DNA from 2 places in the Streptomyces sp. DSM 41931 genome. Region 2 is predicted to be linked to the other one. Evidence: riboswitches for the same ligand, from Rfam matches in the RefSeq annotation. Region 2 holds a riboswitch; the other holds the start of a gene.

Region 1 (7,006 bases), 4.1 Mb from region 2:
TGACGTGGTCGCCCTGCTCGGCCCGAACGGGGCGGGCAAGACCACCGCACTGCGGGCCCTCGCCGGACTCGCGCCCCTCACCGGCGGCCGTCTGCGCCTGGACGGCACGGACCTCGCCCGCACCCCGCCCGAATCCCGTCCGGTGGGCGTCGTCTTCCAGGACTACCTGCTGTTCCCGCACCTGACCGCCCTCGACAACGTGGCGTTCGGCCCGCGCTGCCGTGGCGCCGGCAAGGGCGAGGCCCGTGCGCGGGCCGCCGCGTGGCTGGAGCGGATGGGGCTGGCCGGGCACGCGGGCGCCAAGCCGCGGCGGCTCTCCGGCGGCCAGGCCCAGCGCGTGGCGCTCGCCCGGGCCCTGGCCACAGAGCCGCGCCTGCTGCTCCTGGACGAGCCCCTCGCCGCCCTCGACGCCCGCACCCGGCTGGAGGTACGGGCGCGACTGCGCCGCCACCTGGCCGACTTCGAGGCGGTCGCGATCCTGGTGACGCACGACCCGCTGGACGCGATGGTGCTGGCCGACCGGCTGGTCGTCGTGGAGCACGGCCGGGTGGTGCAGGAGGGCGCGCCCGCCGACATCGCCCGCCACCCGCGCACCGAGTACATCGCCCAGCTCGTCGGGCTGAACCTCTACCGCGGCCTGGCGGACGGCCACACCGTACGGCTCGACGCGGGACCGGAGGTGAGCACCACGGAGGACCTGTCCGGGCCCGCGTTCGTCGCGTTCCCGCCCGGCGCGGTCACCCTGTACCGGGACCGGCCCACCGGCTCCAGCGCGCGCAACCTGTGGCGCTGCGAGGTGGCGGGGCTGGAGAGCCACGGCGACCAGATCCGCGTGGAGCTGACCGGCGAACTGCCCCTGGCCGCCGACCTCACCGCCGTCGCCGTGGCCGAACTGGGCCTGCACCCGGGCGCACCGGTCTGGGCGGCGGTCAAGGCCACGCAGACGCACGCCTATCCCGCCTGACGCGCCCCCGGACACGCGGAGGGGCCCCGCCCGGACCGCCCGGGCGGGGCCCCTCACGTCCGCGTGGGTCAGTCCTCGTACGCGTCCAACGGCGGGCAGGAGCAGACCAGGTTGCGGTCGCCGTAGGCCTGGTCGATGCGGCGCACCGGCGGCCAGTACTTGTCGGCGGCGCTCACCTCGCCCGGGAACACGGCCTCCTCGCGGGTGTAGGCGTGCTCCCACTCCCCACCGAGCACGGACGCCGTGTGCGGGGCGTTGCGCAGCGGGTTGTCGTCCGCGGGCCACTCGCCGGAGCCGACCTTCTCGATCTCGGCGCGGATGGCGATCATCGCCTCGCAGAACCGGTCGAGCTCGGTGAGGTCCTCGGACTCGGTGGGCTCGATCATCAGCGTGCCGGCCACCGGGAAGGACATCGTCGGCGCGTGGAAGCCGTAGTCGATGAGGCGCTTGGCCACGTCGTCGACCGTCACGCCGGTCGCCTTGGTGAGCGGGCGCAGGTCGATGATGCACTCGTGCGCGACCAGCCCGCCGGGGCCGGTGTAGAGCACCGGGTAGTGCGGCTCGAGGCGCTTGGCGATGTAGTTGGCGCTGAGCACGGCCACCTGTGTGGCCCGCTTCAGGCCCTCGCCGCCCATCAGCCGGACGTACGCCCAGGAGATGGGCAGGATGCCCGCCGAGCCCCACGGGGCCGCCGAGATGGGTCCGACGCCCGTCTCCGGTCCGGCCTCCGGCTGCAGCGGGTGGTTCGGCAGGTACGGGGCGAGGTGGGCGCGGACGCCGACCGGGCCGACGCCGGGACCGCCGCCGCCGTGCGGGATGCAGAACGTCTTATGCAGGTTCAGGTGGGAGACGTCGCCGCCGAAGTGGCCCGGCTTGGCCAGGCCGACCAGGGCGTTGAGGTTGGCGCCGTCGACGTACACCTGGCCGCCGGCCTCGTGCACCTGGGCGCAGATGTCGGCGACGTGCTCCTCGAACACGCCGTGCGTCGACGGGTACGTGATCATCAGCACGGCCAGCTCGTCGCGGTGCTGCTCGATCTTGGCGCGCAGGTCCTCGACGTCGACCTCGCCGTTCTCGGCGGTCCTGACGACGACGACCTTCATGCCGGCCATCACGGCGGACGCGGCGTTGGTGCCGTGCGCGGAGGACGGGATCAGGCAGACGGTGCGCTGCTCGTCGCCGTTGGCGCGGTGGTAGCCGCGGACGGCGAGCAGACCGGCCAGCTCGCCCTGGGAGCCGGCGTTGGGCTGGAGGGACACCTTGTCGTAGCCGGTGACCTCGGCGAGACGGTCCTCCAGCTCGCGGATGAGCGTGAGATAGCCCTCGGCCTGCTCGGCCGGGACGAACGGGTGCAGCTGGCCGAACTCGGGCCAGGTGACCGGCTCCATCTCGGTGGTCGCGTTGAGCTTCATGGTGCAGGAGCCCAGCGGGATCATGCCGCGGTCCAGCGCGTAGTCGCGGTCGGCGAGGCGGCGCAGGTAGCGCAGCATGGCCGTCTCGGAGCGGTGCTGGTGGAACACCGGGTGGGTGAGGTAGTCGTCGGTGCGCAGCAGCGCCTCCGGCAGGGCGTCGGACGCGGAGGCGTCCAGCGCCTCGACATCGGCCTGCACGCCGAAGGCGCGCCACACGGCGGAGACCTGGTCGCGGGTGGTGGTCTCGTCGCAGGCGACGGAGACGGTGTCGGCGTCGACGAGGCGCAGGTTGACGCCGTGGTCACGGGCGGCGGCGACGACCTCGGGGGCCCGCCCGGCGACCCGCACGGTGAGGGTGTCGAAGTAGGAGCCGTGGACCACCTCGGCGCCGCCGGAGCGCAGGCCCTCGGCGAGGATCGCGGCGTAGCGGTGGGTGCGGCGGGCGATGGTCCGCAGGCCCTCGGGGCCGTGGTAAACGGCGTACATGCCGGCCATGACGGCGAGCAGCACCTGCGCGGTGCAGATGTTGCTGGTGGCCTTCTCGCGGCGGATGTGCTGCTCACGCGTCTGCAGGGCCAGGCGGTAGGCCTTGTTGCCGTCGGCGTCGACGGAGACGCCGACGAGGCGGCCGGGCAGGCTGCGGGCCATCTTGTCCTGGACGGCCATGTAGCCGGCGTGCGGTCCGCCGAAGCCCATGGGGACGCCGAAGCGCTGCGTGGTGCCCACCGCGATGTCCGCGCCCAGCTCGCCGGGGGACTTCAGCAGGGTGAGGGCGAGCAGGTCGGCGGCGACGGTGACGAGCGCGCCGCGCTCGTGTGCCTGGTCGATCACCGGCTTGATGTGCCGGACGGCGCCGGACGCGCCCGGGTACTGGATCAGGACGCCGTTGATCTCACGGCCGTCGAGCTCGGCGGGGATGCCGTCGCTCAGGTCGGCGACGACGACCTCGACGCCGGTCGGCTCGGCGCGGGTCTCGATCACGGCGACGGTCTGCGGCAGGGCGTCCGCGTCGACCAGGAAGAGGCCCTTCTTGTTCTTGCCCATGCGCCGGGACAGCGCCATCGCCTCGGCGGCCGCGGTGCCCTCGTCGAGCAGGGAGGCGCCGGACGTGGGCAGGCCGGTGAGATCGGCGACCATCGTCTGGAAGTTCAGCAGCGCCTCGAGCCGGCCCTGCGAGATCTCCGGCTGGTACGGCGTGTACGCCGTGTACCAGGCGGGGTTCTCCATGACGTTGCGCAGGATGACGGGCGGGGTGAACGTGCCGTAGTAGCCCAGGCCGATCATGGAGCCGAGGACCTGGTTGCGGCCGGCGAGGGCGCGCAGCTCGGCGAGCACCTCGGCCTCGCTGCGGGCGCCCGGCAGGTCCAGCGCGTCGGCGTTCTTGATCACGTCGGGCACGGCGGCGGCGGTCAGCTCGTCGAGCGAGCCGTAGCCCACCTGGGCCAGCATCTTCGCCCGGGCCTCGTGGTCGGGGCCGATGTGGCGCTGCTCGAAGGGGATTCCCTGTTCGAGCTCGGAGAGCGGGGTGCGGGGGGCAGTCATTGAGGAGGCCTCCTGGTCCGACGACCTTCGAGGGGCACCACGGCGCAGGTGCCCGGACGGCCTCCCCCTCTGTCATCTCAACCTGAGAGTTTCACCGGAACGCCGAGGGCGGTCCGGTTTTCACCGTCGGTGAGAGCGGAAGCCGTCGACACCCGCCCTGCTTTCCAGAGTGACCTCGTCCGTGCGGTACGTGTGCCTGAGAGATTCCGGGGAGGATTTGCTCCTTCGGCGCCTCCGGTGGTGCCTGGAGGACTCTCCCGCACGGGATCAGCGGCCGTTGCCAGCCTACCAGCGAGGTCCGGACCCCGGCCTTCGAGTGGCCGTTCCGCCGATTGTGCCGTTTTGTGGTGCTAACGGATGACTCGCGAGGAGTGGAGGGCCTGTGCAGACCGACATCGACCCGCGTCACCTCATCGGCCGCAAGGCGTACGACCGCAACGGCACCCGCATCGGCACGATCGACGAGGTCTACCTCGACGACGCCACCGGTGTGCCGGAGTGGGCGGCGATACGCACCGGCCTGTTCAGCCGGGACGCCTTCGTGCCCCTGGAGCCCAGCGAGCTGGTCGACGGGGCCCTGCACGTGCCGTTCGAACGGTCCCTCATCAAGGACGCCCCCGACTTCGGCGTCGGCCGCCATCTGTCCCCGGAGCAGGAGCTCCAGCTGTACCACCACTACGGCCTGGACGTGGCCTTCCCTCCCCCGCTCCCGGACCGCGACTTCGGCAAGCTGGCGGGCCAGGAGGGACACGCCTGACGCCACCGGGGGCGGCGGTCTCTCGGAACCTGTGCCTGGGCCGGCCCGCGGCGATCTGCACCACCCTCGCCCACGGCGGGTGGCCGGCTCCACCGGCAGCGGGTCAGGCTTCCAGCGGCCGAGGCCGCGACGGCGCGTCCGGTGTCCCCCGGGTCGTCGTCTCGAGCAGGTCCGGTGGATCGTCCACCAACGGCAGCGGGTCCGCGGGCTCGAGCGCCGGGTCGTCGACGCGAAACGTCTTCACACGGCCCGGCGCCGAGCCGGGGGTCTCGAAGCGGACCGTCACGCGGCCCAGTCCGCTGCCCTGCACCCACCCGTGCCCGTGCTCGGCGTGCCGGACGTCGTGGCCCGCGGGCCAGCGCCGCTCGGCGGGGGTCTCCGGGCGCGGCTCGGGCGCCGTCTCGGGTTCCTCGCCCTCCGGCGTCTCCTCCCCCGCACCGCCCGCCGCCTGGGCGAACAGGTCCTCCTGCGTGTAGTCCGCCAGCCCGCTGACGCCGACGCCCAGCAGCCGTACGCCGCCCGTGGTGTCCACCGAGTCCAGCAGCCGCGCAGCCGCCTCCCGGACGACGGCCGGGTCGTCGGTGGGGCCCCGCAGCGTCTCGGACCGGGTCAGCGTGGAGAAGTCGTACCGCCGCACCTTCAGCACGATGGTGCGTCCGGACAGCCCCGCGCCGCGCAGCCTGCGCACGCAGCGGTCGGCGAGCCGCTGCACCTCCAGGCCGACTCGCACCCGGTCGTGGATGTCCACGTCGTACGTGTCCTCGACGGACACCGACTTCGTCTCGCGCTCGGCGACGACGGGCCGGTCGTCGCGGGCCAGCGCCATCGCGTACAGCGCGTGCCCGTGCGCCTTGCCCAGCAGCCGCACCAGTTCGTCCTCGCCCGCCTCGGCGATCTCGCCGACCGTGTGGATGCCGGCCCGCCGCAGATGGTCGCCGGTGGCGGGTCCGACACCCGGGAGGGTCCGCACCGGCATCGGCTCCAGCATCGCGCGCTCGGTGCCGGGCTCGATCACGACCAGCCCGTCCGGCTTCGCCTCCTCCGAGGCGATCTTCGCCAGCATCTTGGAGGCGGCCAGCCCCACGGAGCCGGTCAGTCCCGTGACCGCGCGGATGTCGGCGCGCAGCTTCGTGCCGGCCAGCCGCGCCGACCGCTCGTCCCACGCCGTGCCCCCGGCCTCCAGATCGACGAACGCCTCGTCGAGGCTGAGCGGCTCCACCAGGGGCGACAGGGCGCGCAGCAGCGCCATCACCTGGTCGCTGATCGAGCGGTACAGCGCGAACCGGGGCACCAGATACGCGGCGTTCGGCGCGAGCCGCCGGGCCTGGGACATGGGCATCGCGGAGTGCACGCCCAGCACGCGCGCCTCGTATGAGGCGGTGGCGACCACGCCACGAGGCCCGAGACCGCCCACGATCACGGCCTTGCCGCGCAGACTCGGCTTGGACGCCTGCTCCACCGAGGCGTAGAAGGCATCCATGTCGAGATGCAGGATCGTGGGAGCGGATCTCACATCTCCGATGCTGCCCTACGCCACTGACAACGTCCTCGTCGGGCCGGGCCCCGCGCGGCGCGGGCTCAGACCGCGCGGTTCCTGCGCCGGGCCAGCTCGTCCATCGGGTTGTGGCCGATCAGGGTCTCCCCCGTGTCGACACGCTCGCCGTGCAGCTGCGACAGCGCGCTCTCGACGTCCCGCCACACCACGCCCACGGCGATGCCGAAGACGCCCTGGCCGCCCTGCAGCAGGGCGTGGACCTCGTCGGGCGACGTGCACTCGTAGACCGTCGCGCCGTCGCTCATCAGCGTCATGCGCTCCAGGTCGCTGAAGCCGCGCTCGCGCAGGTGCTGGACGGCGGTGCGGATGTTCTGCAGGGACACGCCGGTGTCCAGGAACCGCTTCACGATCTTCAGCACGACGACGTCGCGGAAGCTGTACAGCCGCTGTGTGCCGGACCCGTGGGCGGGGCGCACGCTCGGCTCGACCAGCCCCGTGCGCGCCCAGTAGTCGAGCTGGCGGTAGGTGATGCCGGCCGCGGCGCAGGCCGTGGGCCCCCGGTAGCCGATCTCCTCGGTCGCCATGGCCGCCGCCCCTCCACCGCTCGGAACGGCCGTCGGTCGCTGCGGAGCGGGCTCGATCGCACCGCCGCGCGCGGGATGGCCCCCGCCCGAGCGGAGCGGAGAGCTCTGGGGAGGATACGGCCCGCCCGCCCCGAAAACGCGTCCGGGGGCACCCCCCGCCGTACCGTCGCCGCTGCTTCTCACGCCGACCTCCGTCCTTGACCTGCCTCCTCGACGGTAGGCAGTCACCAAGGGTGCGTCAACGATCGCCAC
Region 2 (7,006 bases):
TCCTCGAGGGTCTTGACATCGGCCGGGGCGACGAGGTCGTAGCCGTCGATGTCACCGGCCTGGAGCGCCTGGCGGCGGCCCTCCTCGGTGTCGATCGTGCGGAAGACCAGGTTCTTGATCTTGGCCTTCTCGCCCCAGTAGTCGTCGAAGCGCTCAAGGGTGACTTCCTTGTTGCCCTTGTTCCACTTGACGATCTTGTACGGGCCGGTGCCGGCGACCGTGCCGGCCTCCTGGCTGTACTTGGGGTACGTGATGGCGTCGCCCTTGGCGGTCGCCTCCTGCTTCTCGTACTCCTTGATCGCCTTCGGCGAGTGGATGGCGAGGGCGTTCAGCGAGAAGCCGCCGGGGAGGTTCGCGGAGGGCTGCTTGACCTCGATGACGGCGGTGTTCTCGTCCTTCGCGGTGCAGCTCTTGTAGTTCGCCTCGGGCGTCTCCGGGTCCTCGTTCTTCGCGAACCCGCCCATGATGGTCTGCCAGTAGTAGGAGACCGCGCTCGACTGGTAGGTGCCCTTCCAGTTGAACCAGTGGTCGTAGTTGGCGCAGACCGCGGCGGCGTTGAACGCCTCGCCGTCGTGGAACTTCACGCCCTTGCGGAGGTTGAAGGTCCAGACGGTGCCCGCGTCGTTGCTCGACCAGGTCTCGGCGAGGCCGCCGACCAGCTTGGTGCCGCCCGACTCGTGCTCGAGGAGGGCCTCGAACGCCTGGCGGGTCACGCGGAAGGTTTCACCGTCACTCGCGAGGGCAGGGTCCAGGGATCCCGGGTCGCCCGCACCGGCGAACACGAAGGTGTCCTTCTTGCCGCCGCTCTCGTTGTCGCTGTCCCGCTCGCTGGCGCAGCCCGTGGCGATCAGGCCGACCGCGACCGCGGCCGTGATCGCCCGAGCGGCTCGGGTCTTGAATATGCGCATACTGGGGCCACTCCGGGTCCGCTATGTGGATGCATCTTGACCGGCCGAACACTACAGACGTTCGCAGTGAGTCAGGAACAGTCCGGATAGCGGTGATACCTACCTGAGATCTGAACAGTCGACATAAGGGACTGTTCCGGCATCTTCGCGCGATGATTTAACGCCCAGGACACATACGGGGGCTCCGTAAGTGCCCGTCGCAAGGCCCGGGATGACGTGAAGACGCGGTGAAACCGCAGGTGACAGGCGGTCATCGACAGGTAGCTGATCGCATCCGACGGAATCTGACGCAAAATCAGCGGCGGACGGGTCGGGACAGGAGCCGCACCGCCGCCCATTGTCCACATGCTGGACACGGTGACGCTGCGTCACCCTGCGCCGGACCAGCGGCGGCGGGGCCGCGCCGCCGCGGGCTTCGGGGAAGACGTACCGGTCAGAGACGGTGCGCGGGCGGATAGCCGTAGCCCGTGGCGGGGGCCGGGGCGTGCGCCCCACGGTCGTAGAACGGGCGCGCGTTGACGCGCAGCCACATCGCCACCGGGTCGTGCTCGTCGGCCATGGCGACGGTGGAGACCGGCAGCCCGTCGGGCACGGCGGGCAGCGACTGCCGCATCATCGCCCGCACCGACTCCACGGCGGGCGGCGAGGTGTCGTACACGTCCAGGCCGATGGCGAGGTACGGGGCGCCGAGGGCGGGCTGCACCCAGGCGCGGCGCAGCGCGCGCACGGCCGGGGTGCGGTGGGCGTTCTGCGCGAGGAGGGCGTAGAACTGCGGGATCTCGATGGCCGGTTCGGACAGCCGCAGCGGCCCGGCGGGCTGCTGGTCGAGTCCGCCGGCGATGCGGCGCAGGTCCAGCCAGGGGATGCCGACGCCCCCGCCGGGCGCGTGCGGGTTGAGCCAGAGGCCGTAGCGGTCCGGGTAGAGCGCGCGGGCCACCTCCAGGCCGTCGACCACCTCGTACGAGCGGTTCCAGCCGCTGGCGGACAGCTCCTGGGCGGAGGTCACACAGGGCGCGTAGCCGTGCCCTTCGACCTCCATGGTCCCGTACTGGGCGTCGGGCGAGCCGGCCTGGCCGTGCCAGAGCAGCATCCAGACCCGGCCGGACGAGGGGGTGGCGAGGGCGCGCAGCAAGGCCTCGTAGGCGTCGTAACGCCCGGGCGTCACCTGGCGCAGCATGTGCTCGACCTGTCCGGCCGCCGCGGTGCCAGCGCTCACTTGTATCGCCCCTCCGTACAACACCCTGCCGGCCAATGCTCCTAGCTTAAGCCGACGGCCTCCGGCGGTCTGCGGTCAGTGCGCGGAAGGCGAGGGCATGCGGCGGATCGGGGGGCGCGTCAGGCGCGCTGGTAGAAGGGGCGGACCTTGGCGCGCAGCCAGTCGGCGACCGGGTCCTGGGCCACGTCGAGGACGACGAGGCTGACCGGCCAGCGGGCGGGGCTGCGGCCAAGGGCCCGGCCGAGGGCGTCCAGCGGCAGCGCGCGGGGGTCGCCCTCCCAGTGCAGCAGCTCCACGCCGACGAACAGCACCGGGTCTGCCGTCTCGACGGCGGCCAGGCAGCGGCGGGCGGTCGCCACCACGCCGAGGGAGTCGAACTCCTGCGAGGCCGCGGCGAGGAAGTCCACCGGGTCGTCCTGCCAGTCCGGCTCGAACAGCCGGACGCGGCCGCCGCTCGCGGGACCGTCCAGCGGGGAGCGCCCGGCCCGGCACAGGTCGGCCACCGCGGCCGGCGGCAGCGGGACGGCGACCGTGCCGCCCGGGTTGACCACGATGCCGGCCTGCGGGGGCAGTCCGCGGGCGAACTCCACGGCGGGCGCGACGGTGCAGCCCATGTGGGAGCCGACGACCTGCCGGAACTGCTCCTCGGAGCTGAAGACCGGCACATACGCCTGGCCGTCCAGTTCCATGGTGGGCAGGTCGAGGGGGCCGCTGTGCGGGCCGCCGCCGCTCGGCAGCGGCACCCAGAGGAAGCTGCGGCCGAGGACCTCGACGATCCGTGCTCCCGCCGAGGGGACGCCGAGGGAGGCGGAGAGCGCCTCCTCCAGTTCGTTGCCGGGCCACCCGCCGTGCGGGTGGAAGTGCGTCCGGTCCGGGATGTCCGCCGGGAAGTCCATCTGTCGCCCACCGTCTGCCTGATGCCACTGCTTGGCGGAAAGGCTAGCCGGTCAGCCGGTGAAGCCGATCCGGCGCAGGGCGTTGGCGGCGTCCCGGTCGACGAGCACCGCCGAGGCGCAGCCCTCCGGCACCCGGCCGGACTCCACCGCGTCCAGCAGCCGGCCGCACGCCGTGCGGTGCCGGCGGAAGGCGTAGCGCGAGACGCCGCGGCCCCGCTCCAGCTGCCCGGCCAGAGCCTCTTCGGGCGCGACGTCCAGCACCAGCAGGTGCAGCGCGGCCCCGCGGCGGCGGGCCTCGCGGGCCAGCCAGCGCCGCACCCAGGTCTGGGTGCCGCAGTCGTGCACGACGACCGGCCGGCCGGAGCGCAGCACCCGGCGCAGTCCCGCGTAGTGGGTGAGCCGGACCAGCGGGCGGTAGGCCGCGTACGGCAGCAGACGGGGCATACGGCGGTCCCAGCGGTCGCGGGCGTCCTGGGAGTCGACGCGGTCGCCGTGCACCGCGCGCCGCATCAGCGTGGACTTTCCGCTGCCGGGCAGTCCGGTGACGACGACGAGGTCGCGGGGGCCGAAGAGCAGGGCGCGCGGGCTGCGTCCCGAGCGGGCGCGCAGGTCCTGGACGAGGGGGGCGGGCGTCGCGCCGCGGGCGCCGCCGGGCCGGTCCGCGTGCTGCGGCGGCAGCGCCACGCCTGTGGTGCCGGCGTACGCCGTGGGCCTGTTCACCGTGGTCGTCCTCCCCCTGGGGCCGGATATGGAGGTCCGATCCCCGCCGCGTGTAAAGAGAAGGTAATGCCAGGTCGCCTCGGTTGCGTGCTCATACCGATACAGGCCTGTCACAGCTCCCTGTGACCGAGCCTGCACGAACGGTGCACCCCCGGCAAGGGTCCCCCTGCCGGTGTCCCGCGATGCGTGCAATGATGTGCGCGCCAACTGCATACCGGCCGTTTGAATCCGCGCGGGAGAGTCCCCGGCACCGTGTGCCGCCGGGGCGCCGAAGGAGCAAGTCCCTCCCTTGAATCTCTCAGGCACCGTTACCGCGCGGGCGAGGCACATCTGAAAAGCGGGCCGCCGTCGCAGTGCTCCGGTGGCCCCACCCAAGGTGCAAGTCCTGACCTCCCTCCGGCGGTGGTCATGGCGAACCTCTCAGGTTCCGATGACAGATGGGGAGGAACGACCTCGCCTCCCCCATGCTCGGACGACCTCGCATGGGAGGGACCCCCATCGCCCTGGGAGACCGACCGATGAGCAGTACCGAACCCCGCCGCACCGCGCTCGATGCCCTGCATCGGTCGCTCGGCGCGACGATGACCGACTTCGCCGGCTGGGACATGCCCCTGCGCTACGGCTCCGAGCGCGACGAGCACAACGCCGTGCGCACGAAGGCCGGCCTCTTCGACCTCTCGCACATGGGCGAGATCACGGTCACCGGCCCGCAGGCCGCCGCGTTGCTGGACCACGCGCTGGTCGGCAACATCTCGGGCGTGAAGCCGGGCCGCGCCCGCTACACGATGATCTGCCGTGAGGACGGCGGCATCCTGGACGACCTGATCGTCTACCGGCTCGGCGAGACCGAGTACATGGTCGTGGCCAACGCCTCCAACGCCCAGGTGGTGCTGGACGCGCTGACCGAGCGGGCCGCGGGCTTCGACGCCGAGGTGCGCGACGACCGCGACGCCTACGCGCTGCTGGCCGTGCAGGGCCCCGAGTCCCCGGCGATCCTCAAGAGCCTCACCGACGCCGACCTGGACGGCCTGAAGTACTACGCCGGACTGCCCGGCACCGTGGCCGGGGTCCCCGCGCTCATCGCCCGCACCGGCTACACCGGCGAGGACGGCTTCGAGCTGTTCGTGAAGCCGGAGCACGCGGTGGAGCTGTGGCAGGCGCTGACCAAGGCGGGCGAGGCCCACGGGCTGGTGCCGTGCGGTCTGTCCTGCCGGGACACGCTCCGCCTGGAGGCGGGCATGCCGCTGTACGGCAACGAGCTGAGCACCTCCCTCACGCCGTTCGACGCCGGTCTGGGCCGGGTGGTGAAGTTCGAGAAGGAGGGCGACTTCGTGGGCCGCGCCGCCCTCGCCGAGGCCGCCGAGCGCGCCGCGCAGAACCCGCCGCGCGTCCTGGTCGGCCTGGTCGCCCACGGCCGCCGGGTGCCGCGCGCCGGGTACGCGGTGGTGGCCGGCGGCGAGAAGATCGGCGAGGTCACCTCCGGCGCCCCCTCCCCCACCCTGGGCAGGCCGATCGCCATGGCCTACGTCGACGCGCGCCACGCGGAGCCGGGCGCCGAGGGCGTCGGTGTGGACATCCGCGGCAGCCACGAGCCGTACGACGTCGTGGCGCTGCCGTTCTACAAGCGGCAGAAGTGACACCGTCGTAGCCGGCCTCCGGGCGGCTTTCGCGCCACCGCGGCACGGGGGTCCCACCCGTCCGGCCGCTTCGCGCTCCCTCCCCGTCATCAGCAGTTTCCCGCGTACAGGAGAATTCAGGCCATGAGCAACCCCCAGCAGCTGCGCTACAGCAAGGAGCACGAGTGGCTGTCGGCCGCCGAGGACGGCGTGTCGACGGTCGGCATCACGGAGCACGCGGCCAACGCGCTCGGCGACGTGGTCTTCGTCCAGCTCCCCGAGGTCGGTGACACGGTGAGCGCGGGCGAGACCTGCGGCGAGCTGGAGTCCACCAAGTCCGTCAGCGACCTGTACTCCCCCGTCTCCGGCGAGGTCACCGAGGTCAACGAGGACGTGGTGAACGACCCGGCGCTGGTGAACTCGGCCCCCTTCGAGGGCGGCTGGCTGTTCAAGGTGCGGGTCACCGACGAGCCGGCCGACCTGCTGTCCGCCGCCGAGTACGACGCGTTCATCGCGGGCTGAGGAGCCGTAGCCGTATGTCGCTTCTGAACACGCCTCTGCACGAGCTCGACCCGGCGGTGGCCGCCGCGGTCGACGCCGAGCTGCACCGGCAGCAGTCCACCCTCGAGATGATCGCCTCGGAGAACTTCGCCCCGGTCGCGGTCATGGAGGCCCAGGGCTCGGTCCTCACCAACAAGTACGCAGAGGGCTACCCCGGCCGCCGCTACTACGGCGGCTGCGAGCACGTCGACGTGATCGAGCAGATCGCCATCGACCGGGTGAAGGAGCTGTTCGGCGCCGAGCACGCCAACGTCCAGCCGCACTCGGGCGCCCAGGCCAACGCGGCCGCGATGTTCGCGCTGCTCAAGCCGGGCGACACGATCATGGGTCTGAACCTCGCGCACGGCGGGCACCTGACCCACGGCATGAAGATCAACTTCTCCGGCAAGCTCTACAACGTGGTCGCCTACCACGTGGGCGACGACGGCCAGGTCGACATGGCCGAGGTCGAGCGCCTCGCCAAGGAGAACAAGCCGAAGCTGATCGTGGCCGGCTGGTCGGCGTACCCGCGTCAGCTGGACTTCGCCGCGTTCCGCCGGATCGCCGACGAGGTCGGCGCGTACCTGATGGTCGACATGGCGCACTTCGCCGGTCTGGTCGCCGCGGGCCTGCACCCGAACCCGGTGCCGCACGCCCACGTGGTGACCACCACCACGCACAAGACCCTCGGCGGTCCGCGCGGCGGTGTGATCCTCTCCACGGCCGAGCTGGCCAAGAAGATCAACTCCGCGGTGTTCCCCGGCCAGCAGGGCGGTCCGCTGGAGCACGTGGTCGCCGCCAAGGCGGTCGCCTTCAAGGTCTGCGCCTCGGAGGAGTTCAAGGAGCGCCAGCGCCGCACCCTGGAGGGCGCGCGCATCCTCGCCGAGCGTCTGGTGCGGGACGACGTGAAGGCCGTGGGCGTGGACGTGCTGTCCGGCGGCACGGACGTGCACCTCGTCCTGGTGGACCTCCGGAACTCGGAGCTGGACGGCCAGCAGGCCGAGGACCGGCTGCACGAGGTCGGGATCACCGTGAACCGGAACGCGATCCCGAACGACCCGCGCCCGCCGATGGTCACCTCGGGCCTGCGCATCGGCACGCCCGCCCTCG

Evidence for each region. Region 2 has a riboswitch for glycine ahead of gcvT (glycine cleavage system aminomethyltransferase GcvT). Riboswitches for the same ligand answer to the same signal wherever they lie in the genome.
Region 1: it holds a riboswitch for glycine, as region 2 does, so the genes downstream of both, gcvP (aminomethyl-transferring glycine dehydrogenase) here and gcvT (glycine cleavage system aminomethyltransferase GcvT) in region 2, are expected to answer to the same signal.

Annotation. Positions count from the first base shown of each region.
Region 1 is NZ_CP189902.1:926,040-933,045, forward strand. Features, by position in the region: gene ACP7TJ_RS04505 (ABC transporter ATP-binding protein) at 1-964, shown strand, start outside; gene gcvP (aminomethyl-transferring glycine dehydrogenase) at 1,033-3,918, opposite strand; glycine riboswitch at 4,093-4,188, opposite strand; gene ACP7TJ_RS04515 (PRC-barrel domain-containing protein) at 4,301-4,675, shown strand; gene ACP7TJ_RS04520 (DNA polymerase IV) at 4,779-6,188, opposite strand; gene ACP7TJ_RS04525 (MerR family transcriptional regulator) at 6,254-6,937, opposite strand.
Region 2 is NZ_CP189902.1:5,017,590-5,024,595, reverse strand. Features, by position in the region: gene ACP7TJ_RS23320 (ABC transporter substrate-binding protein) at 1-908, opposite strand, end outside; gene ACP7TJ_RS23315 (enhanced serine sensitivity protein SseB C-terminal domain-containing protein) at 1,342-2,124, opposite strand; gene ACP7TJ_RS23310 (enhanced serine sensitivity protein SseB) at 2,244-3,020, opposite strand; gene ACP7TJ_RS23305 (AAA family ATPase) at 3,072-3,740, opposite strand; glycine riboswitch at 3,964-4,064, shown strand; glycine riboswitch at 4,065-4,187, shown strand; gene gcvT (glycine cleavage system aminomethyltransferase GcvT) at 4,259-5,377, shown strand; gene gcvH (glycine cleavage system protein GcvH) at 5,501-5,878, shown strand; gene glyA (serine hydroxymethyltransferase) at 5,893-7,006, shown strand, end outside.